3 regions of the Pseudoxanthomonas sp. SL93 genome follow, and region 1 is predicted to be linked to each of the others. Evidence: predicted binding sites of a transcription regulator. Region 1 holds the regulator's gene; each other region holds the start of a gene.
What was found. Region 1 encodes HrcA, which represses chaperone genes, less so after heat shock. Its sites were predicted from a motif close to TTNGCACTCNNNNNNNNNGAGTGCNAA; they were not measured.
Positions count from the first base shown of each region.

Region 2: groES (co-chaperone GroES) is a predicted target of HrcA. The motif match lies at 2,664-2,690, and genes of this name have one in related genera.
Region 3: rpoH (RNA polymerase sigma factor RpoH) is a predicted target of HrcA. The motif match lies at 4,728-4,754, and genes of this name have one in related genera.

Region 1 is NZ_CP113065.1:1,068,693-1,078,652, forward strand. It holds gene OVA13_RS04910 (sensor domain-containing phosphodiesterase) at 1-1,155, opposite strand, end outside; gene OVA13_RS04915 (prephenate dehydrogenase) at 1,282-2,394, opposite strand; gene dnaJ (molecular chaperone DnaJ) at 2,447-3,568, opposite strand; gene dnaK (molecular chaperone DnaK) at 3,696-5,618, opposite strand; gene grpE (nucleotide exchange factor GrpE) at 5,726-6,244, opposite strand; gene hrcA (heat-inducible transcriptional repressor HrcA) at 6,287-7,336, opposite strand; gene recN (DNA repair protein RecN) at 7,430-9,097, shown strand; gene fur (ferric iron uptake transcriptional regulator) at 9,205-9,609, opposite strand; gene bamE (outer membrane protein assembly factor BamE) at 9,712-9,960, shown strand, end outside.
Region 2 is NZ_CP113065.1:2,433,140-2,443,099, forward strand. It holds gene OVA13_RS11555 (aminotransferase class V-fold PLP-dependent enzyme) at 1-557, shown strand, start outside; gene groL (chaperonin GroEL) at 624-2,264, opposite strand; gene groES (co-chaperone GroES) at 2,326-2,616, opposite strand; gene cutA (divalent-cation tolerance protein CutA) at 2,822-3,142, shown strand; gene OVA13_RS11575 (protein-disulfide reductase DsbD family protein) at 3,161-5,467, shown strand; gene OVA13_RS11580 (TlpA family protein disulfide reductase) at 5,464-6,057, shown strand; gene aroQ (type II 3-dehydroquinate dehydratase) at 6,281-6,724, shown strand; gene accB (acetyl-CoA carboxylase biotin carboxyl carrier protein) at 6,837-7,313, shown strand; gene OVA13_RS11595 (four helix bundle protein) at 7,324-7,743, shown strand; gene accC (acetyl-CoA carboxylase biotin carboxylase subunit) at 7,733-9,100, shown strand; gene OVA13_RS11605 (hypothetical protein) at 9,267-9,960, shown strand, end outside.
Region 3 is NZ_CP113065.1:3,277,969-3,287,928, forward strand. It holds rRNA gene OVA13_RS15355 (23S ribosomal RNA) at 1-2,015, shown strand, start outside; rRNA gene rrf (5S ribosomal RNA) at 2,142-2,256, shown strand; gene OVA13_RS15365 (dipeptidase) at 2,345-3,604, shown strand; gene OVA13_RS15370 (metal-dependent hydrolase) at 3,714-4,574, shown strand; gene rpoH (RNA polymerase sigma factor RpoH) at 4,765-5,643, shown strand; gene OVA13_RS15380 (hypothetical protein) at 5,769-7,157, shown strand; gene OVA13_RS15385 (DUF1203 domain-containing protein) at 7,244-7,711, shown strand; gene OVA13_RS15390 (NAD(P)/FAD-dependent oxidoreductase) at 7,684-8,982, opposite strand; gene OVA13_RS15395 (MFS transporter) at 9,005-9,960, opposite strand, start outside.

The DNA.
Region 1 (9,960 bases):
GCGGATCAGGGTGATGTCCAGCTTGATGATGTCCGGCGCCAGCCGCAGCACGTGGCGCAGGCTGGAGAATCCGGCGCCGGTGTCATCCACCGCGATCCGCAACCCGGCCTGCTGGTAACGGGCAAGGCAGTCGGCGAGGCGTGCGTAGTCGTCCACCGCGGTGTGTTCGGTGATCTCCAGCACGATGCGGCGCATGTCGTGCCCGGCCAACAGCGCCGACAGCCGATCGCTGCAGGCGCTTTCGGGCGACACGTTGATGGCGAGGTAGGCGTCGGCGGGAACCTCGTGCAGCCGCGCCAGTGCGCCGGCCGCCGCGGCCAGTTCCAGCTTCACGCTCAGGCCGCATTGCGCCGCGTCTTCGAACCAGCGATCCGTCGACAGATCGTATTCCAGCGGGAAGCGGGCCAATGCTTCGTACCCGACAACCGCGCGGTCGGAAAGACGGACGATAGGCTGCAGCGCCATCGGCATCGGCTCGATGCCGAGCACCTCGTGCAGCCGCGCGCGCGCATCCACTACCTGCTGCCGTTCGCGCTCGCCACGCCCGATCCGCGCGTCCAGTGCAGCGCGCATCTGCGCGTGCTCGATGGCCTTGTACAGGCTGGCGGCAACCAGCGTGCTCAACTGCTCCAGCGTATGGCGATCGGTGTCGTCATAGGCATCGGGAAGCGCCGCTATGACCTTCAACACGCCGACCACCTGGCTGCGGAATCGCAGTGGCGCCACCAACATGGAACGCAAACCCACGCTACGGCAGGCATCGCGATTGACGCGCGGATCGGTCTCGCTGTCGTCGCAGCGCAGCACGCGGTCTTCCTCGATGCAGCGCCCGGTCAGGCTGCCAGCCAACGGCATGCTGAAACCCACCTGGCTCTGCGCGATGCCACTGGCAGACCAGTAGCGCATGTGGTCCCCATCGCGGATCTCGAGCACGGCACCGTCCGAGCCGGTGAGTTCCTGCGCCCGCCGGGTGATGGCGTCGACCACGTCCTGGGGATCCGGACCTGCCGCGGCGATCTCGCCCTGCGCAGCGACGATCCGCGTCAACAGCGCGATCGCGCCGGCATCGTCGCCTCCCCCCTCTGCTTCCCCGCGTGCCAACGCACGCTGACGGCGCGCCGCTGCCAATGACGCCAGTTTCGGATCCCGACTCATCCCCCGACGCTCCCTGCCGATGATGGAAACCTCATCGCGACCGCCTGCATGGCCGCGGCGCGCTGTCACGATCCTAGACAGGTGCCGGATCGCTGTCGAGTACACGCGTTTACCTTCGACTTTCTTTCACCCGCCCTTCACCACCACGCCAATACCCGACGCATCGATGTCATCGGCCACACGCTGCAGGCTGGCCACGTCCACCTGTTCGGCAAACCCGATGCGGAAATGCACATCCCCGTCCGGCGTGCGCGAGGAATGGATCGAGGACAGGCTGATGTCGTGGCGCTCGAAGACATGCAGCAGGGCCCGCAGCGAGCCCGGCCTGTCTTCCGGAAGGTGCACGCTCAAGGCACGCCGGCCGGCGAGATCCGCGAGCAGGTATCCGACGCGCTCGTAGGTGTAGTTGCCCTCCTGCAATGCCCGAGTGCCGATGGCATCGCGATTGGCATGCAGGAATTCGTGGCGGAACGCCGCGCGTGCCGCATCGGTGCCCTCGCCCACCAGTTCGGCCATGCGGGCGATCTGCCGGCCCATGGCCTCAAGTGTTTCCCGCGCGTAGGGATTGCCGAACTGGATGTCCTCGTAGATGGCCGGGTTCAACGACAGGATGCGCGCGATGATGGCCGCGTCCATTTCGAACGATGCCGAACGGAACGGCAGCAACGCGGCAAGGTCGCCAACATGCGGGGCCTGCCCGCGCAGCACGCCAGCCTGCGCCAGGTGCGAGGCGTGCACCATCGCCTGCACCAGCGCCATGATGCGGTCGTGCTGCTCGGGGCTGGACCGCACGCACTCGGCCTCCAGCGATCGCAGCAGCGCCTGCAACCAGGGACGCCAGTGCTCGAGTCGTGCTTCGCACACCACCATCACCCGGCCCTTCAGCGTCGGCGCCTTGGGCGGCGCAGTCATCGGATGCAGGCCTGCCACCTCGGCGCGTGACTGCAGCATCGCCGCCACGGGCGCCCCCTTGATCGAGGTGATGTCCAGCCACAGCTTGCCCGACTCGCTGCCGTCGGCAAGTTCGACATAGCGGTGGATCAGGTCACAGGTGTGGCGGATGGGCGCGGAAAACACCAGTACATCGGCGCGATGTACCAGTTCCACCTCGTCCATCGCTGCGGGATCCGCGGGGTCGCACCCGATGACGTCCAGCCCCATGCGATCGTTGAAGAACCGGCGTAGCCACCGCCCGTAAGCGCCTGCGCTGCCAACGATGCCAATCAGGGGTCCAGACATGGAAAGGGCTCCGCGAAGGAGCCCCATTCTAGAAGCAAGGCATGCCGCCGGATCACGACGTCATGCGGTCCCAGAAGCCCCTGACGCCATCGAGGAACGTGGCCGACTTGGGCGAGTGCTTGCGCGCTTCCTCGCCGCCGAAGGTGGCTTCGAACTTCTGCAGCAGCTCACGCTGTTCGGTGGTCAGGTTGACCGGCGTCTCGACCACCACGCGGCAGTACAGGTCGCCTTCGCTGCGGCTGCGCACCGACTTGACGCCCTTGCCGCGCAGGCGGAACAGCTTGCCGGTCTGGGTCTCGGCCGGAATTCGGATCTCCGCTTCTCCATTGAGCGTGGGCACGCGCACGGTGTCGCCCAGCGCGGCCTGCGAGATGCGGATGGGCACTTCGCAATGCAGGTCATCGCCGTCGCGCTGGAAGATGTCGTGCTCGCGTACGCGCACTTCCACGTACAGGTCGCCCGGCGGCGTGCCGGGCGGACCGGCCTCGCCCTCGCCGGTCAGGCGGATGCGGTCGCCATTGTCCACGCCGGCGGGAATCTTGACCGACAGGACCTTCTCTTCCTCCACGCGGCCTGCGCCATGGCAGTGCGTGCAGGGGCTCTTGATGGTCTGCCCACGGCCACCGCAGGCCGGGCATGCCTGCTGCATGGCGAAGATGCCACGCTGCATGCGCACGTTGCCGCGCCCACCGCAGGTGGTGCAGGTTTCGACCTTGCCGTCTTCCGAACCGGATCCGTTGCAGGGCTCGCACGCGACCAGCGTGGGGATCTCGATGCGCTTCTCGATGCCGGCGACGGCTTCTTCAAGGTCGAGTTCCATCACGTAACCGACGTCGGCACCCCGCCGTGCCGCGCGCGCGCCGCCCCCGCCGAAGATGTTGCCGAAGATGTCGCCGAAGATGTCGCCCATGTCGGGCGCGCCATGCCCTCCGCCGCCGCCCATGCCATGCTCGAACGCCGCATGGCCGTGCGCGTCGTACGCGCGCCGCTTGGCACCGTCCGTCAACACTTCGTAGGCTTCCTTGCATTCCTTGAACGCCGCCTCCGCCGCCGCATCACCGGGATTGCGGTCGGGATGGTGCTTCATCGCACAGCGGCGGTAAGCCTTCTTCAGGTCTTCTTCGCTGGCGTCGCGGGCCACGCCCAGGACTTCGTAATAGTCGCGTTTGCTCATGGTGCCGGATCAGGGGACTCGTGATGGGTTTCGCGGAAACAACACGGCGGCGGAAAACCGGGCTTCGGATGACGAAAGAGCGGAGCCACGGCTCCGCTCCTTCGGATCACGATTCCCGGATCACGAATTACTTCTTCTCGTCATCCTTCACTTCGGTGAACTCCGCATCCACCACGTCGTCGGCAGCGGCATTGCCTTGGCCGGCATCGGCCGCACCGGGCTGTTCCGAAGCGGCGGCCGCGGCGTACAGCGACTGGGCGGCTTCTTCCAGCGCCTTGGCCTTGGCTTCGATCTGCGCCTTGTCGTCGCCCTTCATGGCGGTGTCGAGGTCCGCGATAGCGGCTTCGACGCGGCCGATCACGTCACCCGGCACCTTGCTGCCGTGCTCGGTGATGGCGCTGCGGGTGGCGTGCAGCAGGCCATCGGCCTGGTTGCGCGTCTGCACCAGTTCCTGGAACTTCTTGTCTTCCTCGCGGTGCGCCTCGGCGTCCTGCACCATGCGCTGGATCTCTTCCTCGGACAGGCCCGAACCGGCCTTGATCTCGACCTTCTGTTCCTTGTTGGTCTTCTTGTCCTTGGCCGACACGTGCAGGATGCCGTTGGCGTCGATGTCAAAGGACACCTCCACCTGCGGCATGCCGCGCGGCGCCGGCTCGATGCCGGACAGGTCGAACTTGGCCAGCGACTTGTTGAAGCGGGCCTGCTCGCGCTCACCCTGAAGCACGTGCACCGTCACCGCGGACTGGTTGTCCTCGGCGGTGGAGAAGGTCTGCGAGGCCTTGGTCGGGATGGTGGTGTTCTTCTCGATGATCTTGGTGAACACGCCGCCCAGGGTCTCGATGCCAAGGCTCAGCGGAGTCACGTCGAGCAGCAGCACGTCCTTGACGTCGCCGGCGAGCACGCCGCCCTGGATCGCGGCGCCCAGCGCCACGGCTTCGTCCGGGTTGACGTCCTTGCGCGGTTCCTTGCCGAAGAACTCGGCCACCGCCTGCTGCACCTTCGGCATGCGGGTCTGGCCGCCGACCAGGATCACCTCGCCGATGTCGCTGGCGCGCAGGCCGGCGTCGTTCAGCGCGATGCGGCAGGGCTCGATGGTCTTCTTCACCAGGTCTTCCACCAGCGCTTCCAGCTTGGCGCGGGTCAGCTTGATGTTGAGGTGCTTCGGACCGGAGGCGTCGGCGGTGACGTACGGCAGGTTCACTTCGGTCTGCTGCGAGCTGGACAGCTCGATCTTGGCGCGTTCGGCGGCGTCCTTCAGGCGCTGCAGGGCCAGCGGATCCTTGCGCAGGTCGATGCCCTGGTCCTTCTGGAACTCTTCGACGAGGTAGTCGATGACGCGCTTGTCGAAATCTTCGCCGCCCAGGAACGTGTCGCCGTTGGTGGCCAGCACTTCGAACTGCTTCTCGCCGTCGACGTTGGCGATCTCGATGATGGACACGTCGAACGTGCCGCCACCCAGGTCATAGACGACGATCTTGCGGTCGGCGCCGCCGTCGCCCTTGTCCAGGCCGTAGGCCAGCGCGGCCGCAGTGGGCTCGTTGATGATGCGCTTGACGTCCAGGCCGGCGATCTTGCCGGCGTCCTTGGTGGCCTGGCGCTGGCTGTCGTTGAAGTAGGCCGGCACGGTGATGACGGCTTCGGTGACGGTCTCGCCCAGGAAGGCTTCGGCCGTCTTCTTCATCTTTTCCAGGATGCGCGCGGAGATTTCCTGCGCCGACAGCTTCTTGCCGTCGGAAGTCTGCACCCAGGCGTCGCCGTTCTCATGCGGAATGATGGCGTACGGGACCAGGTCCAGGTCCTTCTTGACTTCGGCGTCGGTGAACTTGCGGCCGATCAGGCGCTTCACCGCGTAGAAGGTGTTCTTCGGGTTGGTGACCGCCTGGCGCTTGGCCGACGCGCCCACCAGTACTTCGCCGTCCTTGGTGTAGGCGACGATGGAGGGCGTGGTGCGGTCGCCTTCCGAGTTTTCGATGACGCGGGCCTTGCCGCCGTCCATGATCGCCACGCACGAGTTGGTCGTGCCCAGGTCGATGCCGATGATCTTGCCCATGTGGATTTCGCTCCGTAGCAAATTCTGGTGTTGGCCGGCCATCGGCCGGGTTGATGGTCCCGATATAGGGATGCGATGGCGCGGTTCAAGCGCCCTCGCGATGTCATTCAGTCGTGTCTGGCGACCACGACCAGCGCCGGGCGCAGCAGGCGACCGTTGAGCAGGTAGCCCTTCTGGAAGACCTGCAGCACGCTGCCCGGGTCCGCGCCGGCAGCGTCGGCCTGGCTGATGGCCTGGTGGTGGTCGGGGTTGAAGGCTTCGCCCGTGGGGTCAAGCAGCGTCAGCCCGTTGTCGCCGGCCACCTTGAGCAACTGCTTGTAGGTCAGTTCGAGCCCGTCACGCAGCGGGCTGGCCTCGCTCCCGGCCGCGGCGAGGCCGGCGTCCAGGCTGTCGAAGACCGGCAGCAGGTCGCCCAGCAGGCGCTCGTTGGCGAACTTGCGGGCCTGTTCGATATCGCGCGCCACGCGCTTGCGCTGGTTGTCCAGGTCGGCGCGCTCCAGCAGGGACGCGGCGCGCAGCTGGTCCACTTCGTTCCGAAGCGTCTCCAGTTCGGCGATCAGGGGGTTGTCGGTGTCCTGGGGCGCGTTGTCGTGTCCCAGGTCGGCATCATGGTCGTTTTGGTTCATCTCGGGTCCCATGGCGGCAAGTCCGGCCGCCCAAGCCCCAACCTATGGGGCCGGCGTTTCCGGATTCAAGGCCGCGCCCAGCACATCGGCCGCCGCCTGCACCACCGGAATCACCCGGTCGTAGGCCATCCGGGTGGGGCCGATGACCCCCAGCACGCCCAGCACCTGCCCGCCCGCCATGTAGGGCGCGGTGACCACGGAAACGCCGTCGTGCGGCGCCAGGCCGGTTTCCTCGCCGATGAAGATGCGCACGCCGGGCGCGCGGATCGTGCGCTCCAGCAGCTGCAGGATCTCGCGCTTGCGGGCGAAGGCCTCGAAGAGTTCGCGCAGGCGCTCGAGGTCGGACAGCTCCTGCACGCCCATCAGCCGGGTCTGGCCCGCCAGCACCACGTCGTCGTTGGGGGGGGTCAGGGCCTGTTCGGCCAGCTCGATGGATTCGGCCAGCAGGCCCTCCATCTCGCTCTGTGCGCGGCGCAGGTCATGCAGCAGGCCGGCCCGGATCTCGGACAGCGGCCGGCCGGCGAACTGGGTATTCAGGTAGTTGGCGATGCGCTCCAGCTCGGACCGCTCATAGGCCCGCCGCGGTTCGATGACCCGGTTCTGCACGTCGTTGTCGGCGAACACCAGGATCGCCAGCACGCGCTTGCCATCCAGCGGCACGAAATCGATGTAGCGGAAGGCGAACTGCTCGCGCTTCGGCACGCTGACGACGCCCACGAAGTGGGTCATTGCCGACAGCAGTTCCGACGCGTTGCCGAGCAGCGCCTGCGTGCCGGCGCCACTGGGCAGCTCGGAGCGCAGTCGCGCCACTTCGGCATCGCCCAGCGACTTCACCTGCACCAGGCTGTCGACGAACACCCGATAACCCTGCGGGGTCGGGATGCGGCCGGCGGAGGTATGCGGCGAACTGAGCAGCCCCACTTCCTCGAGCTCGGCCAGGATGTTGCGGATCGTCGCCGGGCTGATCTCGAGGCCGGCATGGCGTGCGAGTGTCTGCGACCCCACGGGCTCGCCGTCGCGGATGTAGCGCGAGATCAGCGCCCGCAGCAGCTGGCGGGCGCGGGGATCCAGGGCGGGCGACGGCAAGTTCATGATGGTTAGATAGCGGTGCGACACGGGGTTTGCAAGCACGGGCCGTCGCCGGTGTCGCAGAACCTGAGCCGGTACGCATTACAATCCGGCCCCATGCTCAGACACCTCGCCATCAAGGATTTCGCCGTCGTCCGCGCTGCAGAGCTGGAGTTCGGGGACGGCATGACGGTCATTTCGGGCGAAACCGGCGCCGGCAAGTCGCTGCTGGTGGACGCCCTGGGATTCCTGTCGGGACTGCGTGCCGACAGCGGCGTGGTACGCCACGGTGCCGACCGCGCGGAGCTGTCGGCCGAGTTCCACCCCGCAGCCGATTCGCCCGCGCAGGCGTGGCTCACCGAGAACGAACTGGACGACGAAGGCCCTTGCCAGCTGCGGCGGGTCATCCGCGCCGATGGCGGTTCGCGCGCCTGGATCAACGGCCGCAGCGTCACCCTGACCCAGCTGTCCGACCTGGCCAGCCGACTGGTGGAAATCCACGGCCAGCACGAACACCAGGCGCTGCTGGCCCGCACCAGCCAGCTGGCGCTGCTGGACGCCTTCGCCCGCAATCACGACCAACTGGCCGACGTGCGTGCCGCTGCTCAGCAGTGGTCCGCCCTGCTCCGTGAGCGTGAACAACTGTCCGGCCAGGGCGACGTGTCCGACCGCATCAACTACCTGGAACACCAGCACGCCGAGCTCCAGCGCGAAGACCTGGCGCCAGCCGCACTGGAAAGCCTGGTCGCCGGCCACCGCCGGCAGGCGCATGCGGCCGGCCTGATCCAGGCCTGCGACACCGCGCTGGCGCAGTTGGCCGACGACGAAGGCCCCTCGCTGGCCCGCCAGCTGCAGCAGACCCGCGCAGACCTGGCCCGGCAGGCCGAGCACGAACCGCGCCTGCGCGACGTGGACGCCCTGCTGGAAGGCGCCGGCATCCAGATCGAGGAAGCGCTGTCGTTGCTGGTGCAGGTGCGCGAGGATCTGGAGGCCGAGCCTACCCAGTTCGACGAACTGGAGCGCCGCCTGGCCCGCGTGCACGACCTCGCCCGCAAGCATCGGGTACCGCTGGACGGCCTGCAGGAGCAGCACGACCGCATCGCGGCCGAACTGGAGTCGCTGCGCGGTGCCGGCGAACGCCTGGTCAAGCTCAATGGCGAGATCGATGCCGCACGGACCCACTGGCGCACCGCGGCCGCCGCACTGACCCGCAGCCGCCAGCGGGCGGCCAAGGCGCTGGGCGAGGCGACGACCGCCCTGATCGGCGAACTGGGCATGGGCGGTGGACGATTCGAGGCAGCGCTGGAGCCGCAGGAAGGCGAACGCCCCGACCCGACCGGCGCCGAGCGAGTGGAATTCCTGGTCTCGGCCAATGCCGGCCAGCCGCCGCGTCCGCTGCGCAAGGTGGCCTCCGGTGGCGAACTGGCGCGCATTTCACTGGCCATCGAAGTGGCCGCACTGGGCCTGGACGCCGTGCCGACCATGGTCTTCGACGAAGTGGATACCGGCATCGGCGGCGCCGTGGCCGAAATCGTCGGCCAGAAGCTGCGTGCGCTGGGCGCGCAGCGACAGGTGCTGTGCGTGACCCACCTGCCGCAGGTGGCGGCGCAGGGCCATGCCCACTACCGCGTCAGCAAGGCGCCGGTGGAAGGCATGACCCAGAGCGCCGTCGAGAAGCTGGGCGCGAAGCAGCGCGAGGAAGAGCTGGCCCGCATGCTGGGCGGCGTGGAAGTCAGCAAGGAAGCCCACGCGGCCGCCAAGCGGCTGCTGGCCAACGCGGTCTGATCCGTTCCAGTGCCTGATCTTGTGGGAGCGACGTCAGTCGCGATCGGGCTTTACCGGTCCGGCTTCGCCACTGACGTCGCTCCCACGCCTCTGCACCAGGGGGACGATCAGCGCTTCTTGCGCACGTAGAGCACCAGCGAGTGCTCTTCCAGTTCGTAGCCGTGCTTGGCGGCGATCTCGCGCTGCAGCTTCTCGATCTCGCTGCTCTCGAACTCGATGATCTTGCCGGTGTCCACGTCCACCATGTGGTCGTGGTGGCCGCCGCGGTCGAGCTCGTAGACAGCCTGGCCGCCCTCGAAGTTGTGCTTCAGCACCAGGCCCGCGGCCTCGAACTGCGTCAGCACGCGGTAGACGGTGGCCAGACCTATCTCGTCGCCGTGGTCCAGCAACTGGCGGTAGATGTCTTCGGCACTCAGGTGGTGCTGCGCGCTCTTCTGCTCCAGCAGCTCCAGGATCCGCATGCGCGGATGGGTGACCTTGAGGCCAACTTTGCGAAGGTCCTGCGATTCCATGGCGTCTCCGTTCACTCTCGGTTTAGCGCCAGCTGCCTGTAGCTCGGTTGCGGCGGTCGCCGGGAGTGTATCATCGGCGCGGTTTCCCACTGTATGTGTCCCATGCGCAAATTCCTGCTGGTTGCCGTCCTCGCCTCCGCCACTGCCGGCTGCGGCATCCTGTACAAGCAACCGATCTACCAGGGCAACCTGATCGAGAAGACCGCGGTGGACCAGCTGGCCGTCGGCCAGAGCAAGCAGCAGGTGCAGGCGCTGCTGGGCAGCCCGTCCATCGCCGATCCGTTCCATGCCCAGCGTTGGGATTACACCGCCTCGCAGCGCATCAACCGTCGTGGCGACACCGAGATCAAG
Region 2 (9,960 bases), 1.4 Mb from region 1:
CGGACTACTTCTGCGCCGGCACGCACAAGTGGATGTTCGGTCCGCGTGGCACCGGCATCGTCTGGGCCGATGCGGCGAACTGGGCACGGCTGCGGCCGCTGATCCCCAACTTCTCGGAATTGGAGAGCTACACGGCGTGGACGCAGGACCGCCTGCCCGCCGGCGCCAGCAACGCCGCGCGCATGTCGCCCGGCGGCTTCCATGCGTTCGAGCACCAGTGGGCGCTGGCGGCCGCGTTCCGCATGCACAGGCAGATGGGGCGTGCCCGCGTGGCGACGCGGATCGCCGCGCTCAACGAACAGCTGAAGGCGGGCCTGGCCACGCTGCCGAAGGTAACGGTGCACACACCGCGCAGCGCGGCCCTGTCGGCAGGACTGGTGTCATTCGAAGTGGAGGGCGTCACGCCGCAGGAGGTGGTCAAGCAGTTGCTCGCACGTCGCGTCATCGCCAGCACCAGTCCGTATGCGGTCCCCCATGCACGGCTGGCGCCCAGCCTGGTCAACACGGCCGCGGAGGTGGATGAAGCGCTGGCCGCGGTACGCGCCATCGCGGCCTGACGCGCAAAGAAAAACCCCGCCTCGCGGCGGGGTTCTCCGTGGTGCGGATGGAACGGGAAGCCGGACTCAGAAGTCCATGCCACCCATGCCGCCCATGCCACCGCCGCCCGGCATGGCCGGCTCTTCCTTCTTCGGCGCTTCAGCCACCATCGCTTCGGTGGTGATCATCAGGCCGGCGATGGACGCCGCGTTCTGCAGGGCCGAACGGGTGACCTTGGTCGGGTCCAGGATGCCGAACTCGATCATGTCGCCGAACTCGCCGTTGGCCGCGTTGTAGCCGAAGTTGCCCGAACCGTCCTTGACCTTGTTGACGATCACGGAGGGCTCTTCGCCGGCGTTGGTGACGATTTCGCGCAGCGGGGCTTCCATCGCGCGCAGGGCGATCTGGATGCCGTGGTTCTGGTCTTCGTTGATGCCCTTCAGGCCGGTGATGGCCTGCAGTGCACGGATCAGGGCCACGCCGCCGCCCGGGACCACACCTTCTTCCACCGCCGCACGCGTGGCGTGCAGGGCGTCTTCGACGCGGGCCTTCTTTTCCTTCATTTCGATTTCGGTCGAGGCACCGACCTTGATCACGGCAACGCCGCCGGCCAGCTTGGCCACGCGTTCCTGCAGCTTCTCGCGGTCGTAGTCCGAAGAGGTTTCTTCGATCTGCGCCTTGATCTGGCCGATGCGCGACTGGATGCGCTCGGCATCGCCGGCGCCGTCGATGATGGTGGTGTTCTCCTTCGAGATCACGACCTTCTTCGCACGACCCAGGTCGTTGATGGTGGCCTTCTCCAGCTGCAGGCCGACTTCCTCGGAGATCACCGTGCCGTTGGTCAGCGTGGCGATGTCTTCCAGGATGGCCTTGCGGCGGTCACCGAAGCCCGGCGCCTTGACGGCGGCGACCTTCACGATGCCACGGATGGTGTTGACCACCAGGGTGGCCAGCGCTTCGCCTTCCACTTCCTCGGCCACGATCAGCAGCGGCTTGCCGGCCTTGGCGACGCCTTCCAGCACCGGCAGCAGTTCGCGGACGTTGGAGACCTTCTTGTCGTGGATCAGGATGAAGGGGTCGTCGAATTCGACCTGCTGCGACTGCTGGTTGTTGATGAAGTACGGCGACAGGTAGCCGCGGTCGAACTGCATGCCCTCGACCACGTCCAGCTCGTTCTCAAGGCCCGAACCTTCCTCAACCGTGATCACGCCTTCCTTGCCGACCTTCTTCATGGCTTCGGCGATGATGTCGCCGATGTTGCTGTCGGAGTTGGCGGAGATGGTGCCGACCTGGGCGATGGCCTTGTCGTCGGCGGTGGGCTTGCTGATCTTCTTCAGCTCGGCCACGGCGGCGACCACGGCCTTGTCGATGCCGCGCTTCAGATCCATCGGGTTCATGCCGGCGGCGACCGCCTTGGAACCTTCACGGATCAGCGCCTGCGCCAGCACGGTGGCGGTGGTGGTGCCGTCGCCGGCGTTGTCGGAGGTCTTGGAAGCGACTTCCTTCACCATCTGCGCGCCCATGTTCTCGAACTTGTCAGCCAGTTCGATTTCCTTGGCGACGGACACGCCGTCCTTGGTGATGGTGGGGGCGCCGAAGCTCTTCTCGAGCACGACGTTGCGGCCCTTCGGGCCCAGGGTGGCCTTGACGGCATTGGCGAGAATGTTCACGCCGCGCACCATGCGCGTACGAGCGTCTTCGCCGAAACGAATGTCCTTGGCAGCCATTGCGATTACCTCAGTTCTGAAAAAGGTTCAGTGATGAAAAGGGGTGCGGAATCCGCGGCGATCAGCCGAGGATCGCGAAGATGTCGTCTTCCTTGACCACCAGGAAGTCGGTGCCGTCCAGCTTCACTTCGGTGCCGCTGTACTTGCCGAACAGCACCTTGTCGCCGACCTTGACGAGCGGGGCACGCACGCTGCCGTTGTCCAGCACCTTGCCGGCGCCCACGGCGATGACTTCGCCCTTGATCGGCTTCTCGGTGGCCGAGTCGGGGATCACGATGCCACCGGCGGACACCTTCTCTTCTTCCATACGCTTGATGACCACGCGGTCGTACAGCGGCTTGATATTGCTCATTTCAATCCTCTTAAGTGATTGATTGCACTGGGAAAGGGGTGGCGATGTTAGCACTCTCCACGGGAGACTGCCAACGCCACGGGCACAAAAACCCGGCCAGGCCGGGATGCAGCAGATGTTGGGATGGGCCGGCGCGATTCAAGGGCCGCCTGCAAAGAAATCGCAGGGCCGGTCCGGCGGGCCGGTCTGCGATAATCGCCGGCCCATGCCTGTACTCCTCGTCCTGTCCACCTGCCCCGATGCCGAGACCGCCGACCGGATGGCGCGCGCCCTGGTGGACGAACGACTGGCCGCCTGCGTCAGCGCCCTGCCCGGCGTCGTGTCGACCTACCGCTGGGAAGGCAAGGTGGAGCAGGCCACCGAGGTCCAGTTGCTGATCAAGACCAGCCCGGACCGGCTGGAGGCACTGACCAGCCGACTTGTCGAGCTGCACCCCTATGAACTGCCGGAGGTGCTGGTGGTCGAAACCGCCAGCGGCCTGGCCGCCTACGCGGACTGGGTGGCCGACCAGACCCGTGCCGACTGACCCTGCCCGAGCGACCCGATGACCCTGATCCGCACCCTGCTCGCCTTCCTGCTGCTGCCGCTGGCCGCGCTGACCGCCCAACCGGCGGCGGCGATCACCCAGGACGACCTGCTGCCGGTGGACGAGGCCTTCGTGCTGACGGCCAGTGCGCCCAGCCGGGACCGCATCGAGATCCGCTGGAAGATCACCGAGGGCTACTACCTCTATCGCCACCGCACCAGCGTGGAAGCGGGGACCGGCTTTGCCGCGCAGCCGCTGCAGATGCCCAAGGGCAAGGCGTACCGCGATGAATTCTTCGGCGACGTGGAAACCTACCGCGGCGACCTGCTCGCCATCCTTCCCGGCCAGGCCGCGGCGGGCGCCGACAGCGTCAGCCTGAAGATCAGGTACCAGGGCTGCGCCGACGCCGGCATCTGCTATCCGCCGCAGACCCGCACGCTGACCGTGGCATTGCCCGTGGAAGGCGGCGGCAGGGACGCGGGCTTCACGCCCCTGACCGGGCCGGGGCTGCAGGCCGGCTCACTGCTGGGCAAGCCGGCGACCGGGGCGGTGGACGCGCTGCCATTGCCTGCCGAACAGGCGTTCGCGTTCGAGGCGATCGCGTTCGACGGCAACCAGCTGCTGCTGCGCTTCACGCCGGCCCGCGGCTACTACGTGTACCGCGACCGCACGTCGATGGCGCTGGAAGGCGACCCGGCCGTGTCCTTGCTGGCCCCGCGCTGGCCGGCCGGCGTCGCGCACCGCGACGAACACTTCGGCGAGGTGACGGTCTACTTCGACCAGGCGGAAGTACCCGTCCCGCTGCGGCGCACGCACGCCAAGGCGACGCAGGCGACGTTGCGGGTCACGTTCCAGGGGTGCCAGGCTGACGGCATCTGTTATCCACCGATGACCCGCCGGGTGAAGCTGTCGCTTCCGGCCGGCGAGGTGACGCCTGCGGACGCACCTGCCCCCGCCGTCGCTCCGTTGATCGAACCGCTGCCGGGCGCGGCGGTGGCCGGCGCGACCGATGCGACGCCTGCCGGTGCCGAGGCGGCATCGGCGGATGCACCGCCCGCCGATGTCGAACGCACGCGCCCGCCGGAGGATGTCCTGGCGCGCAGCCAGCGGGGACCCACCACGCTGTTCGCGGCACTCGCGCTGGCGCTGCTGGGCGGCCTGATCCTCAACCTGATGCCGTGCGTGTTGCCGGTGCTGTCGCTGAAGGCGCTGTCGCTGGCCGAGAGCGGGCGCAGCGGGGGATACGCACGGCGCAGCGCGCTCTGGTACACCGCCGGCGTGCTGGTGAGTTTCGTCGCGGTGGGCGCGCTGGCCATTTCGCTGCGCGCCGCCGGCCAGGCACTGGGCTGGGGTTTCCAGCTGCAGCAGCCCTGGGTGGTGGGATTGCTGGCGTACGTGATGTTCGCCGTGGGCCTGAGCCTGTCGGGCGTGTTCGCCGTCGGCTATCGGCTGGCGGGGGCCGGCCATGGACTGATGCAGCGCACGGGGCCGGCGGGCGATTTCTTCACCGGCGTGCTGGCCGTGGTGGTGGCCAGCCCGTGCACGGCACCGTTCATGGGGTTGGCGCTGGCCTATGCCTTCACGGCGCCGACTGTGCTGGCCCTGCTGGTGTTCGCGGTGCTGGGCCTGGGCCTGGCCCTGCCCTTCCTGTTGATCGGCTTCATTCCCGCGCTGGCCAACCGCCTGCCGCGCCCGGGCACATGGATGGAAACGCTGAAGCAGGTGCTGGCGTTCCCGATGTATCTCACCGCCGCGTGGTTGCTGTGGGTGCTGGGCAAGCAGCGCGGCATCGATGCGGTGGGGCTGGCCTTGGCCGGACTGGTCGTACTGGCACTGGGGCTGTGGTGGTTCCAGCGCCTTCGCCTGCGCAGCGCCCCGCTGCAGCGAACGCTGTCCGTGCTGGTGGTGGTGGCATCGCTGCTGCCGCTGGCGCTGGCGCACCGCCTGCCGCAGGCGACGCGCGCCGCGGTGACCGAGCCGGGCCAGGTGGCGTATTCCGCCGAACGCCTGGCGGCGCTGCGCGCCGAAGGCCGCATCGTTTTCGTCGACATGACCGCCGACTGGTGCGTCACCTGCAAGGCCAATGAAAAGGCCGTGCTGGACAAGCCGGCCTTCCGCGAGCTGTTGGCATCGCACGAGGCGGTGATGATGACCGGCGACTGGACCAACGTGGACCCGGCCATCACCACCTTCCTGGAAGAGCACAAGGCGGTCGGCGTGCCGCTCTACGTGGTGTATCCGCGCGACGGCGGCGAAGGCGAGGTGCTTCCCACCGTACTGACCCACGAGCTGGTCAGCGACGCCCTGGCACGGGCGGCGCGATGAAGGCGACCACCCCGCGCATCCTGCTGGTGGCGGTTCTGGCAGGCGGACTGGGCCTGCTGGCCAGCGCCTGGTTCAACGGCAATCCACTGTGGCGCACGGCCCCCGGCGAGCGCGCCCTGCACGCCGCCGTGAACGCGACGGCGCCCGCGCCTCCCGCCGGGTTCACGCCCGCGGGGATCGGCGACCCCATGCCGCGCATCGCACTGCCCGGACTGGACGGCAAGATCGTCGATCTGGCCGCGAACCACCCCGGCAGGCGCCTGCTGATCAATGTCTGGGCCAGCTGGTGCGGGCCCTGCATCGAAGAGATGCCCGAACTGGAACGGTTCGCGGCCTCGCAAGCGAACGACGGCGTGCAGGTGATCGGGCTGGCCCTGGACACGCCCGAGGGCGTCCGCGATTTCCTGTCACGGGTACCGGTCAGCTACCCCATCGTGCTGGATACCCCCGGCCCGGCCGATGCCAGCGTCTGGCTGGGCAATGCCAAGGGCGTGCTGCCGTATACCGTGCTGGTGGGTGCCGATGGCCGCATCGTCCGGCAGAAGGTGGGACCGTTCCAGCACGGCGAGATCAGTGGCTGGGTCGACTGACAGCGCCATCGCTCAAGATCGTCGAACAGGCAGGCTTCCTGCCTTCACGGGGCCCTCACTGACGCGTCGCCGACGGCATCGCGCCGCCGAAAGCCGCAGGCGCCACGGATCCCGCGTGATCGCCGCCGGAATTCAAACAATCGATTAAAACGAGGCAAACTTCGGCGAACTGGACAGCATCGCCGGGTTCAAGCAGACTGCCGCCCTTCCGCTGGAGACGCGAATGGCGAAGCTGCTGGTCCTGCATGGCCCCAACCTCAACCTGCTCGGCACGCGCGAGCCGGAGGTCTATGGCCACGCGACCCTGGCAGACATCGACCTGGCGCTGACGGCCCAGGCCAAGACCGCCGGCCACCAGCTGGAAAGCGTCCAGTCGAACGCCGAGCATGTCCTGGTCGAACGCGTGCAGGCCGCCCGCACCGACGGCACCGATTTCATCCTGATCAACCCCGCCGCCTTCACCCACACCTCCGTCGCCCTGCGCGACGCACTGGCCGCGGTGGCCCTGCCTTACATCGAAATCCACCTGTCCAACCCGCATACCCGCGAACCGTTCCGCCATACCAGCTACTTCAGCGACAAGGCGGTCGGCGTGGTCTGCGGTTTCGGCGCCGACAGCTACCGCTACGCCCTGGACGCCGCGCTGGCCCGGGTGGCAGCCGCATGACCCACGACGACAACACCCCGTTCCGACGCGCCGGCTGAAAGCCGCCCGTCCCGCCGGCGCGCCGCGCCGCCGCCTTCTTTCCACCGCTGCATCCACCGTATACGAGGCCCCTATGGATCTCCGCAAAATCAAGAAACTGATCGACCTGCTGGAAGAGTCGAACCTGGCAGAAATCGAGATCAAGGAAGGCGAGGAATCCGTGCGCCTGGCCCGCACGCCGAAGGGCGGCTACGCCGTGCCGGCCCCCGCGCCCGTGGCGTACGCCGAACCGCGCCCGGCCGCGCCGATGCCGATGAGCTCGCCGACCGAGGCCTCCACGGGCGGTTCGGCCAAGCCCGGCAACAACCTGCCCGACGGCCACGTGGTGCGCGCACCGATGGTCGGCACCTTCTACGCCTCGCCGTCGCCGGAGAAGCCCGCGTTCGTCAGCGTCGGCCAGGCCGTCAAGGCCGGCGACACGCTGGCCATCATCGAAGCCATGAAGATGTTCAACCCCATCGAGGCCGACGTATCCGGCACCGTGCTGGCGATCCTGACCGAAAGCGGCCAGCCGATCGAGTTCGACCAGCCGCTGTTCGTCATCGGGTGATTGGTGATTCGTGAGAAGTGATTCGCAAGAGCGACCACACCAGCGACTGGATGTCTGGCGTGACGCCATGGACCTTGTCACGATCATCTACGCATATTCAGCAGGCTTCCCTCAAGAAGAGAGATTTGGACTGACTTCGCAGATTAGGCGTGCAGCAGTAAGCGTTCCATCGAATATAGCGGAAGGTGCGGCACGCAAATCCACACCCGAACTGGTTCGCTTTCTATCCATCGCGCGCGGTTCGCTTTCCGAACTGGATACTCAGATTGAAATCGCCATCCGGCTTGGATTTGCCTCCCCGTCGCCCGAACTGCAATCCACGCTCGACCGTACATTCGCCAGGTTGAACGCACTGATGACCAGCGTCAGCAGAACGACCCCCGAATCACCCATCACCAATCACGAATCACGGCCCTCCCATGCTCGATAAAGTCGTCATCGCCAACCGGGGTGAGATCGCGCTGCGCATCCTGCGCGCCTGCCACACCCTGGGCATCCGCACGGTCGCGGTGCATTCCACCGTCGACCGCAACCTCAAGCACGTGGCCATGGCCGACGAGTCGGTCTGCATCGGCCCGGCCGCGTCGAAGGACAGCTACCTCAACATCCCGGCGATCATCGCCGCTGCCGAGGTGACCGACGCGCAGGCCATCCACCCGGGCTACGGCTTCCTGTCGGAGAACGCCGACTTCGCCGAGCGCGTGGAGCAGTCCGGCTTCATCTTCATCGGCCCCAAGGCCGACACCATCCGCATGATGGGCGACAAGGTCGAGGCGATCCGCGCGATGAAGGCCGCCGGTGTGCCGTGCGTGCCGGGCAGCGGTGGTCCGCTGGGCGACGACATCGTCGCCAACACCAAGATCGCGCGCGAGATCGGCTACCCGGTGATCATCAAGGCCGCCGGCGGCGGTGGTGGCCGCGGCATGCGCGTGGTGCATGTCGAAGGCGCACTGAAGGCCGCCATCGAGACCACCAAGTCCGAAGCCAAGGCCGCGTTCGGCAATGGCGAGGTCTACATGGAGAAGTTCCTGGAGAATCCGCGCCACGTGGAGATCCAGGTGCTGGCCGACGGCCAGGGCAACGCCATCCACCTGGGCGAGCGCGACTGCTCGATGCAGCGCCGCCACCAGAAGGTGGTGGAGGAAGCACCGGCCCCCGGCATCAGCGACGAACAGCGCGCGGAAATCGGCAAGGTCTGCGTGGAAGCCTGCCTGCGCATCGGTTACCGCGGTGCCGGCACGTTCGAATTCCTGTACGAGGACGGCCGCTTCTACTTCATCGAGATGAACACCCGCATCCAGGTGGAGCATCCCGTCACCGAGCGCATCACCGGCATCGACCTGGTGTGCGAGCAGTTGAAGATCGCCGCCGGGCAGAAGCTGGGCATCAAGCAGTCCGACATCGTGATGCGCGGCCATGCCATCGAGTGCCGCATCAATGCGGAAGATCCGGATACGTTCATGCCGCACCCGGGCCTGATCCAGCACTTCCATCCGCCGGGTGGCCCGGGCGTGCGCGTGGATACGCACATCTACGAAGGCTACCGCGTGCCGCCGAACTACGATTCGATGATCGGCAAGCTGATCGTGCACGGTCCCGACCGCGAAACCGCCATCGCGCGCATGCGCGTGGCGCTCAGCGAGATGGTGGTGGACGGCATCAAGACGAACATCCCGCTGCAGCAGCGCATCATGCGCGACCAGGGGTTCCAGGCTGGCGGCCAGAACATCCACTACCTGGAAAAGCGCCTGGCCGAGCGCAAGAACAAGACCATCGCACTGGTCTGAAGCGACTCGCATGGCAGGACGGCGACACCGCCGTCCTGCCGTTTCCGCAGGCCACGGCACACCCGCATCGCAGCGTCAATGTGGCATCAGCCATTGGCGTTGCATGTCCGGGGACGCAGCGCTCCGGCGTTGGAGGAAGGGACCCCTTTCTCCACGAGACATGCCGATGCGCCCCGTCCACCGCTCCCTGTTCGTCGCCTGTTGCATCACGCTTGCGGCAGCACCCGCTTCCAGCGCGCCGCCCGCGGGCCCACCCACGCAGGTGTGGATCGACGTGGCCACCCACAGCATGGCCGGCATGCCCGACATGGGCGCGATGGGTGGACTGGCGTCGCGGATGATGGGGGGAGGCGCCATGCAGGCGCACTACGGCCAGACGCGCATGCCCGCCATGCCCGGGCAATACCTCGACATCGCCCTGCACAACCGCCTCAATCCAGGCAAGGAAGCGCAGCAGCTGGTTCCCGCCGGCCTCAAGCTGGGCAAGACATTGCCGCTGGTGCCGCCGGTGCGCAAGGGCGAGCCTGTCGATCACGCCGGCGAGTACAAGCCACCCGAAGGCCAGGCGCGTCTGCTGATCTATTGGGGATGTGGCGACACCGTGCGCAAGGGACAGCCCAGGGTCATCACGCTCAGTGCCAGCGGCGGCAAGGTGGAAGTCAATGGCTCCATGCAGGGACGTTACGCACCCGACCGCACCATCGATCCCGATCCGGCCTATGCGCTGTGGCCCAACCCGAAATCGGGCAAGCGTGTGCCTGACGGCGCGTCACTGCAGGGCGCGCATCAGGTCACCGGCGCAGGCGTGCCGGAATCGCTGAAGTTCGAGCTGAAACAGGTGGCCGACTTCATGCCCAGGG
Region 3 (9,960 bases), 1.6 Mb from region 1:
ACATCGCGTCTTAGCAAACCATGGCAAACTCCGAATACCAAGACAGAATGTACGGGAGACACACGGCGGGTGCTAACGTCCGTCGTGAAAAGGGAAACAACCCAGACCCACAGCTAAGGTCCCAAATTCATCGCTAAGTGGAAAACGATGTGGAAAGGCACAGACAGCCAGGAGGTTGGCTTAGAAGCAGCCACCCTTTAAAGAAAGCGTAATAGCTCACTGGTCGAGTCGGTCTGCGCGGAAGATTTAACGGGGCTAAGCGATGAACCGAAGCTTGGGGTGCATAACTTTGTTATGCGCGGTAGAGGAGCGTTCCGTAAGCCGTTGAAGGTGACTTGAGAAGGTTGCTGGAGGTATCGGAAGTGCGAATGCTGACATGAGTAACGATAATGCGGGTGAAAAGCCCGCACGCCGAAAGCCCAAGGTTTCCTTGCGCAACGTTAATCGACGCAGGGTTAGTCGGTCCCTAAGGCGAGGGCGAAAGCCGTAGTCGATGGGAAGCAGGTTAATATTCCTGCACCTCGCGTGAGTGCGATGGAGGGACGGAGAAGGTTAGGTGTACCGGGCGTTGGTTGTCCCGGGGAAAGGCGGTAGGTTTGGATCTTTGGCAAATCCGGGATCCTTTAAGACCGAGCACCGAGACGAGTCCTTTTGGACGAAGTCACTGATACCACGCTTCCAGGAAAAGCTCCTAAGCTTCAGCTCACGCAGACCGTACCGTAAACCGACACAGGTGGGTAGGATGAGAATTCTCAGGCGCTTGAGAGAACTCGGGTGAAGGAACTAGGCAACATGGCACCGTAACTTCGGGAGAAGGTGCGCCCTTGATGGTGGCTACATGCGTAGCTGAGCTGTCGAGGGCCGCAGAAACCAGGCCGCTGCGACTGTTTATCAAAAACACAGCACTCTGCAAACACGAAAGTGGACGTATAGGGTGTGACGCCTGCCCGGTGCTGGAAGGTTAATTGATGGGGTCAGCCGCAAGGCGAAGCTCTTGATCGAAGCCCCAGTAAACGGCGGCCGTAACTATAACGGTCCTAAGGTAGCGAAATTCCTTGTCGGGTAAGTTCCGACCTGCACGAATGGCGTAACGACAGCGGCGCTGTCTCCACCCGAGACTCAGTGAAATTGAAATCGCTGTGAAGATGCAGCGTTCCCGTGGCAAGACGGAAAGACCCCGTGAACCTTTACTATAGCTTTACATTGAACGTTGAGTTCGTCTGTGTAGGATAGGTGGGAGGCTATGAAACCGAGGCGCTAGCTTCGGTGGAGCCAACCTTGAAATACCACCCTGATGTGCTTGACGTTCTAACCTAGGTCCGTAATCCGGATCGGGGACCATGTATGGTGGGTAGTTTGACTGGGGCGGTCTCCTCCCAAAGAGTAACGGAGGAGCTCGAAGGTACGCTCAGCGCGGTCGGACATCGCGCACTGTGTGCAAAGGCATAAGCGTGCTTGACTGCGAGATCGACGGATCAAGCAGGTACGAAAGTAGGACTTAGTGATCCGGTGGTTCTGTATGGAAGGGCCATCGCTCAACGGATAAAAGGTACTCCGGGGATAACAGGCTGATACCGCCCAAGAGTTCATATCGACGGCGGTGTTTGGCACCTCGATGTCGGCTCATCACATCCTGGGGCTGTAGTCGGTCCCAAGGGTATGGCTGTTCGCCATTTAAAGTGGTACGCGAGCTGGGTTCAGAACGTCGTGAGACAGTTCGGTCCCTATCTGCCATGGGCGTTGGAGATTTGAGAGGGGCTGCTCCTAGTACGAGAGGACCGGAGTGGACGAACCTCTGGTGTTCCGGTTGTCACGCCAGTGGCATTGCCGGGTAGCTATGTTCGGAAGCGATAACCGCTGAAAGCATCTAAGCGGGAAGCGCGCCTCAAGATGAGATCTCCCGGGGCACAAGCCCCCTAAAGGAACCATCAAGACTAGGTGGTTGATAGGTCAGGTGTGTAAGTGGGGCAACCCATTGAGCTAACTGATACTAATGATCCGTGCGGCTTGACCATATAACCTCAAGTGGCCTTGGACTCGACGATATCGTCAGAGAAAATCCAATGCCCGCTACGTCACAAGACCCTATGAGAGATTGGCGCCTTAATCCGTTCCTTGGATGGCGACGCTCCAACCCTCTCCCTGGTGAAATTAGCGCTGTGGTCCCACCCGTTCCCATCCCGAACACGGAAGTGAAACGCAGCCGCGCCGATGGTAGTGTGGCTTAAGCCATGCAAGAGTAGGTCATCGCCAGGGGCTTTACCCCAAACCCCCGTCCGTATGGACGGGGGTTTTTTATTGCTCCGCTTTCGCCAACAATCGAGGCTTGACCATCTCAAGGGCGATGCGCATGAAGTTTTCTCCGGGACTGGCGGCGGCGTTGGCGTTGCTTTGTTGCTCGCCCAGCGTGGCAGCCGTCGATCAGGTGTCGCCGCGCGCGCGTCAGGTACACGACGCGGCACTGGTGCTGGACACGCACCTCGATACGCCCGCCAATCTCCGCCGCCCCGGCTGGAGCATTGCAGACAACCACCAGCACGAAGGAGACCTGTCGCAGGTCGATCTGCCACGGATGAAATCCGGTGGCCTGGATGGCGGTTTCTGGGTGGTCTACACCGCGCAGGGTGCGCGCGACGTGGAAGGCAATCGCGCCGCCCGCGATCATGGCCTGGAGAGGCTCACCAGCATCCACGAGATGCTGGCCGCCCACGCAGACGCCTTGGAGCTCGCCCTGACGGCCGAGGATGCCGAACGTATCGCCGCATCCGGCAAGCGCGTGGCCTTCATCAGCATGGAGAACGCCGCACCCCTCGCCTCGGATCCCAGCCTGCTGACGGCGTACCACCGCCTCGGCCTGCGGATGCTGGGCATCACGCATGTGCGCAACAATGACTTCGGTGACTCCTCCACGGACCCCAAGGGTGCGGAATGGAACGGACTCAGCCCGGCGGGCAAGGCGCTCGTGGGCGAGGCCAACCGGCTGGGCATCGTGCTTGATGCATCCCATGCCAGCGATGCGGTGTTCGACCAGTTGCTGGCGTTGTCGCGGGCGCCGATCGTCCTGTCGCACACAAGTGCGGACGCGGTCTACGATCATCCACGCAACATCGACGATGAGCGCATCCGCCGCCTGGCAGCCAAGGGAGGCGTCATCCACGTCAATGCCTTTGGTGGTTACCTGATCCCGACGCCTAAGATTCCCGCGCGCGAGCAGGCGTTGGACGTGCTGAGCAAGGAGTATGGCCCCGAAGGGAAGATGCCGGTCGACCGCATACCCGCCTACCTTGCGGCACGACGCGCCATCGAAGCGCGCTACCCGGTGAAGCGTGCCACGCTCGACGACTACATGGCCCATCTGTTGCACATACTGAAGGTGGCGGGTCCGGAACACGTGGGCATCGGTGCCGATTGGGATGGCGGCGGCGGCGTGGTGGGGCTGGAAGATGTCGCCGCATTGCCGTTGATCACGGAGCGTCTGCTGCGCGCCGGCTACAGTGAGCAGGATGTCCGCAACATCTGGGGAGGCAATCTGCTCCGGGTGCTCCGTCAGGCGCAGGCGGCGGGCAGTGCAGGGAATCAGAACGCTCCGGGTTCGTCCTTGTAGCTCCACGCCGGCGTCGCTGGGCAGCGCGACCCCGCCTGCAACGGCGGGCGAGCGGTTACGGGCGCTTCGCCGTCCCGCCGATGCATGCGAGTGGAAATGAAGTCAGCTCATGATCGAAACCATCACGCCTCGCCGATTCGCACGGCCGTTTGCCGGCGATATCCCCAAGCACTGGCTGCCGGACAACGAGGTGGTGTCTTCCATTCTCAACGCCTACACGATTCTGGTGCCGGCAAACGAGAGCTTCTACATCCGCACCTTGAAGGCATGTCTGTCGCGCATCGACAGCAGCGAGCTGCGCGCCCGCTGCCAGGATTTCATCCTTCAGGAGGCGCAGCATGGCGTGGCGCACAAGCGCTACTGGCGCAATCTCGATGCGCAAGGCTATCGCTTCCGCGGCTTTGAGGCGCAGGTCGACAGGCTGGTGTTCCGCCTCATCGAACGGGTGGCACCGTTGGGGCTCCGCCTGTCGCTGGTGAGCTGCGTTGAGCACATCAACGCGTATCTGGGCCATGAGTTCCTGTCACAGCACATCCTTGCCGACGCCGATCCGCGCATGCGCGACCTGATGGAATGGCACTTCGCCGAAGAGATCGAGCACCGGCGCGTCGCCTTCGACGTGCTGCAGGCCGTCTCACCCCGTTACCCCACACGCGTGCTCGGGTTTGCGCTGACGGCGGGCCTGTTCTATGCGCTGCTCACCAGTCTGTCGATCGCCTTGCTGGCGCAGGACGGCATCCTGTGGCGCAAGGCGACCTGGGTGCAGTGGTCGCGGCACCTGGGCGCGTCGCACCACATGTTCCGCCGCACGCTGCGGCACCTGCGGGATTACCTCCGTCCCCGGTTCCACCCTTCCACCATGCAGAATGACGCCATGGCAGCGGCGGTGCTGGCCCGCCAGTTCTCCCAGCGCCCGCCTGCCGTGACGCCGCTACCTTCCCGGCCCGCGCGCGATCGCTCACGAGGCTGAACGCGCGGAAACCATGCCGCAGCTCGCTGCAGGTCCCTCTCGCTCACGTCGCCACTAAGTGCCTGATATCCATTGATTTTATCGTAGGGCGCAGGGAACTTCCGGCCGACGTCATCGTTCCAGTGGCGGGACGATACGGAACTTTCCATGCGGTTAGCAGTCGAACCACCCGACTGCTAAGATGAGTGCCATGAGCCAGAACACCCCCACTACCGCACTGGTTTCCCACAACCTCCCGATCCCCAGCGCGCTGGGCTCGCTGGACGCGTACATCAGCGCCGTGCACCAGATCCCGGTGCTGACGGTTGATGACGAACGCGCCTTGGCGACCCGCTTCCGCGAAGAGGAAGACCTCGATGCCGCCCGTGAGCTGGTGCATTCGCACCTGCGTTTCGTCGTGCACGTGGCACGCGGCTACAGCGGCTACGGCCTGCAACTGGGCGACCTGATCCAGGAAGGCAACATCGGCCTGATGAAGGCGGTGAAGCGTTTCGATCCCGACATGGGCGTGCGCCTGGTCAGCTTTGCCGTGCACTGGATCCGTGCCGAGATGCACGAATTCATCCTGAAGAACTGGCGCATCGTCAAGGTCGCGACGACCAAGGCGCAGCGCAAGCTGTTCTTCAACCTGCGCAAGTCCAAGACGCGCCTGGGCTGGATGAATGCGGCCGAAGTCAGTGCCGTCGCCAAGGACCTCAATGTGTCCGAGCGCGAAGTGCTGGAAATGGAGTCCCGCCTGTCGGGCCGCGACATCGGCTTTGATGCGCCTTCCGACGAGGATGAGGACCATGCGCCGCCGTCCCCGGCGAGCTACCTGGTCGCGCATGACGAGGATCCCTCGCAGGCCTACGAACGCGCGGACAGCCAGGACAACCAGCTGGAACTGCTGCGTGAAGGCCTGGCCGGGCTGGATGATCGCTCGCGCGACATCATCAAGCGCCGTTGGCTGGACAGCGAAAGCAAGATCACGCTGCAGGAGCTCGCCGACGAGTACGGCATCTCCGCCGAACGCGTACGCCAGGTGGAAGCCAATGCGCTGAAGAAGATGAAGGCATTGTTCGCCGCGTGACATCACGCTTCGCGTCATCCGGAAAAGGCCCCTCATCGGGGCCTTTTTCATGGGCGGAAAACGCACTCGCACGGCCGGAACTGTGCTCAACTACGCCACGATTTGCAGACCACAAGGAGCAGGCAATGCGTTTGGGGGAAGGAAGACTGGGGAATCTCTGTCGTGCGGCGCTGATCGCGCTGATGCTGCAGGTACCGATGGCCATGGCGGCCGACGCGGATTCCAATACGAAGACGGCACAGGGCGGCATCCGGTTCGGCATGGACCGCGAGGAGTACGACGCGCAGGCCCGCGCGGCGATGCAGGTGGACCCCATGGTGGCCGCGCACATCGGTGCGATCCGCAAGGCCACGCTGGACGAAGCCGCCAGCATGGACGCGCCCGGTCCCGACGTGCTGGTGTACGACGTGGAAGGCAACCGTGGCAAGGGCCGCGTGACCGCACGCTTCATCACCGTCAGCGCGAACGCCGAGGCGCTTGGGCCGGGCACGCTGGTGATGGCGGACGGTACCGAACACGCCATCGAAGGCGATGCCGACGCCGTCGCGAGTGAGCACGATGGCCATGACCACCACGAAGAGGTCGCGGCCGGCGAAGGCGAGGACATCTTCATCCGCCAGGCGCGCGAAGCGGCCCAGCGTTATCCGCTGGTGCAGCAGCATGTGGGCCAGATCGAGAGCTTCACGATCAACGCGCAGGAAACCGGTGCCGCGCCGGGGATCAACGAGTTCGTGTTCGATGTGGTGGGCAGCAAGGGGCGTGGCCGCCTGCAGGCGGACTTCATCACCGTGAGCGCGGAGACCGAACGGCTGGGCAAGGGCGTGCTGACGCTGGCCAACGGTCGGCGCTATCCGTTCGAAGGCGAAGCGCCGGGTCCGGATGAAGACGATGCCGCTTCCGACGACGATGGCCTGAGCGGCCTGCAGGACAACATCTTCACCCGCCAGGCGCGCGCCGCCGTGCAGCGCTATCCGCTGGTGCAACAGCATATCGGCGACATCACCGCGTTCGACCTCGACCTGATGGCCAGCGGTGAAGCCGAAGGCGCCACGGAGTTCGTGTTCGACCTGAAGGGCAGCAAGGGCAACGGCCGCATCCTGGCGGACTTCATCACCGTGGACGCCGACACCGAACGCCTTGGCAAAGGCGTGTTGACGCTGGCGGACGGGCGTACGTTCCCGTTTGAAGGAGAAACCGCCCCGGCGCGCAGCGCCGCCGATGCCATCCCGGCGACGTTCGCCACCCAGGATGGCATCTTCGTGAAGCAGGCGCGCGTGGCCATGCAGGCCAACACGACGGTGCGCCAGCACATCGGCGACCTGCGCCAGGTCGTGTTCGACCGCGAAACATCGTGGGCACTCGCGGGTGACCGGTATGTCTTCGATCTGGTCGGCAGCAAGGGAAGCGGCCGGCTGGAAGCCGAATTCATCACCGTGGATGCCGATACCGAAGCCCTGGGCGACGGCGAACTGGTGATGGCCAACGGGCGCAAGCACACCTTGTCCGCACAGTGACGCTCGCCTGGCGTGTCGCAAGATCCGGATAGCGACGCCGCTCCGCACGCAGGACCATGACGCCATTCCCTTCCCGGAGTGGCGTCATGCGTTTTACCGTCAGTGGATTGTCCGTGCAGCCCTTCCAGCCGCTGTTTGCGTTGGATGACGCGGCACTCGCTTCCCGCAACATCCGGCGCGTCACCGCCGACAGTGACCGCGGCTTCCCCTGCCGCATCTCGCTGCAGGACGCGGTCGTCGGGGAGTCGTTGCTGCTGCTGCCGTATCGGCACCACGATGCCGATGGACCCTATCGTGCCAGCGGGCCGATCTTCGTCCGCGAGGCCGCCACCGTCACCGCCGTGTTCGACAACGAGGTGCCGCCCTTCCTGTCGCGGCGCCTGCTCTCGCTACGCGCCTACGACATTGGCGGCTGGATGCATGCAGCCGACGTCGTGGAAGGCGTCGATGCGGACGCGTGCCTGCGGCGCATGTTCGCGGATGAGCGCATCGCCCGCATCCATATCCACAATGCGCGGCCGGGATGCTACGCCTGTCGCGTCGATCGCGCCTGATCGTCGCGGTCCGCGCCCAGGATGATGCGTGCGCCGCGCTGGTAGCTCCAGTACGCCCAGAACCAGTTCAGCAGCACGATCATCCGGTTGCGGAAGCCGATAAGGAAGAACACGTGCGCGGTCAGCCAGAACCACCACGCCAGCAGCCCCGAGAATTTCAGTCGTCCGAAATCCACCACGGCGGCCATGCGGCCGATCGTGGCGAGGTTGCCGTAGTCCTGATAGCGGAACGCACTGGTTGCCTGGCCGGCGAGGCGCGCGCGCAACGCCTGCGCCACATGGCGCCCCATCTGCTTGGCGGCCGGCGCTACGCCGGGCACCGGCTTGCCGTCGGACGCCACCGCGGCCAGATCGCCGGCCACGAAAATGTCCGGATGCCCCGGCACGCTCAGGTCGGGCAACACCGGCACACGCCCCGCCCGATCCAGCGGCACGCCCAGTGAACGCGCCAGCGGCGAAGCCGCCACGCCCGCCGCCCACACCACGGTCTTCGCGGGGACGAAGGTGTCGCCCAGCCGGTAGCCGTCGCCGGTGATGTCGCTGACCGGCGTGCCGGTCGACACGTCGACGCCCAGCTTTTCCAGCTGCCGCCGCGCTTTTTCCGACAGCGCGTCGGGAAACGACGCCAGCACGCGCGGTCCCGCTTCGATCAGCCGCACGCGGGCCTGCGAGGGATCGATGTGGCGGAACTCGTTCTTCAAGGTATGCCGCGCGATCTCGGCCAGCGTGCCGGCCAGTTCGACCCCGGTGGGGCCGCCACCGACGATGGCGAAGTTCAGCCACGCCGCGCGCCTGGCGGGGTCGGGCTCCGCTTCGGCGCGTTCGAATGCCAGCAGCAGGTGGCGACGCAGGCGCAGGGCGTCATCCAGCGTCTTCAGGCCCGGCGCATGCTGCGCCCATTCGTCGTGGCCGAAGTACGCGTGCGTCGCGCCGGTAGCCAGCAACAGATGATCGAAGGCCACCGTGTCGCCGTCGGCCAGCGTGATGCATTTGTCGTGCGGTGCGATCGCCACCACGTCGGCAAGGCGGACTTCCACGTTCTTCTGCCTGCGCAGGATATGGCGCAGCGGCGCGGCGATGTCGGGTGCCGACAGGCCCGCCGTGGCCACCTGGTACAGCAAGGGCTGGAACAGGTGGTGGTTGTGGCGGTCGATCAGGGTGATCCGCACGGGCAGATCGGCCAGGGCCCGCGTGGTCCAGAGGCCGGCGAAGCCACCACCGACGATGACGATGTGGGGAAGTGCTGCTTGCATGCTCCGTGCTCCAGTCATCGGGTGCGATTGTCGCATGCCGTCAGCCGCCATCCCGGTCGATCAGCGATGTCCTGCGCGTATCGGGCATCCACAGGTACACCAGCAGCGAGCAGGCGATGCAGGCGGTGACATACCAGTAGAAGCCGGTCTCCATGCCGGCCTGCTTGAACCACAGCGCCACCATGTCCGCCGTGCCGCCGAAGGTGGCCACGGTGAGCGCGTAAGGCAGTCCCACGCCCAGTGCGCGGATCTCCACCGGGAACAGTTCCGCCTTCACCACCGCGTTGATCGCGGTGTAACCGCTCACGATCACCAGTGCCGCCATCACCAGCCAGAACGCCTGCGTGGCGCTCTGTGCGTTCTGCAGCTGGCTGAGGATCGGCACGGTGAACAGGGTACCGAGCACGCCGAACGCGATCAGGATGGGACGCCGGCCGATGCGGTCCGACAGTGCGCCGACCACCGGCTGCAACAGCATGTAGAAGAACAGCGTGGAGGCATTGATCAGGCTTGCCGTTTCCGCCGCCATGCCGGCGCTGTTGACGAGGAATTTGTGCACGTAGGTCGTGTACGTGTAGAACGCCAGCGTGCCGCCCATGGTCAGGCCCACCACCGTCAGCAGGGCGCGCGGATGACGCATCAACTGGCGTAGCGTGCCCTGCCGTTGCTGCTGGTCGCCGGACGCATCGGCTTCGGCGCGCACGAAGGACTCGGTCTCGCTCATGTTCCGTCGCAGCCAGAGCGCGATGACCGCTGCCACGGCGCCGATGAAGAACGGGACGCGCCAACCCCATTCGCGCAGCTGGTCGTCGGTGAGGAACACGCGCTGCAGCGCGATCAGCACGCCCAGCGCGATCAGATGACCCATCACCAGCGTCACGTACTGGAAGCTGGACCAGAAGCCCCGATGCCCGCGCGTCGCCATCTCGCTCAGGTAGGTGGCCGACGTGCCGTACTCGCCGCCGACCGACAACCCCTGCAGCAGCCGCGCCAGCA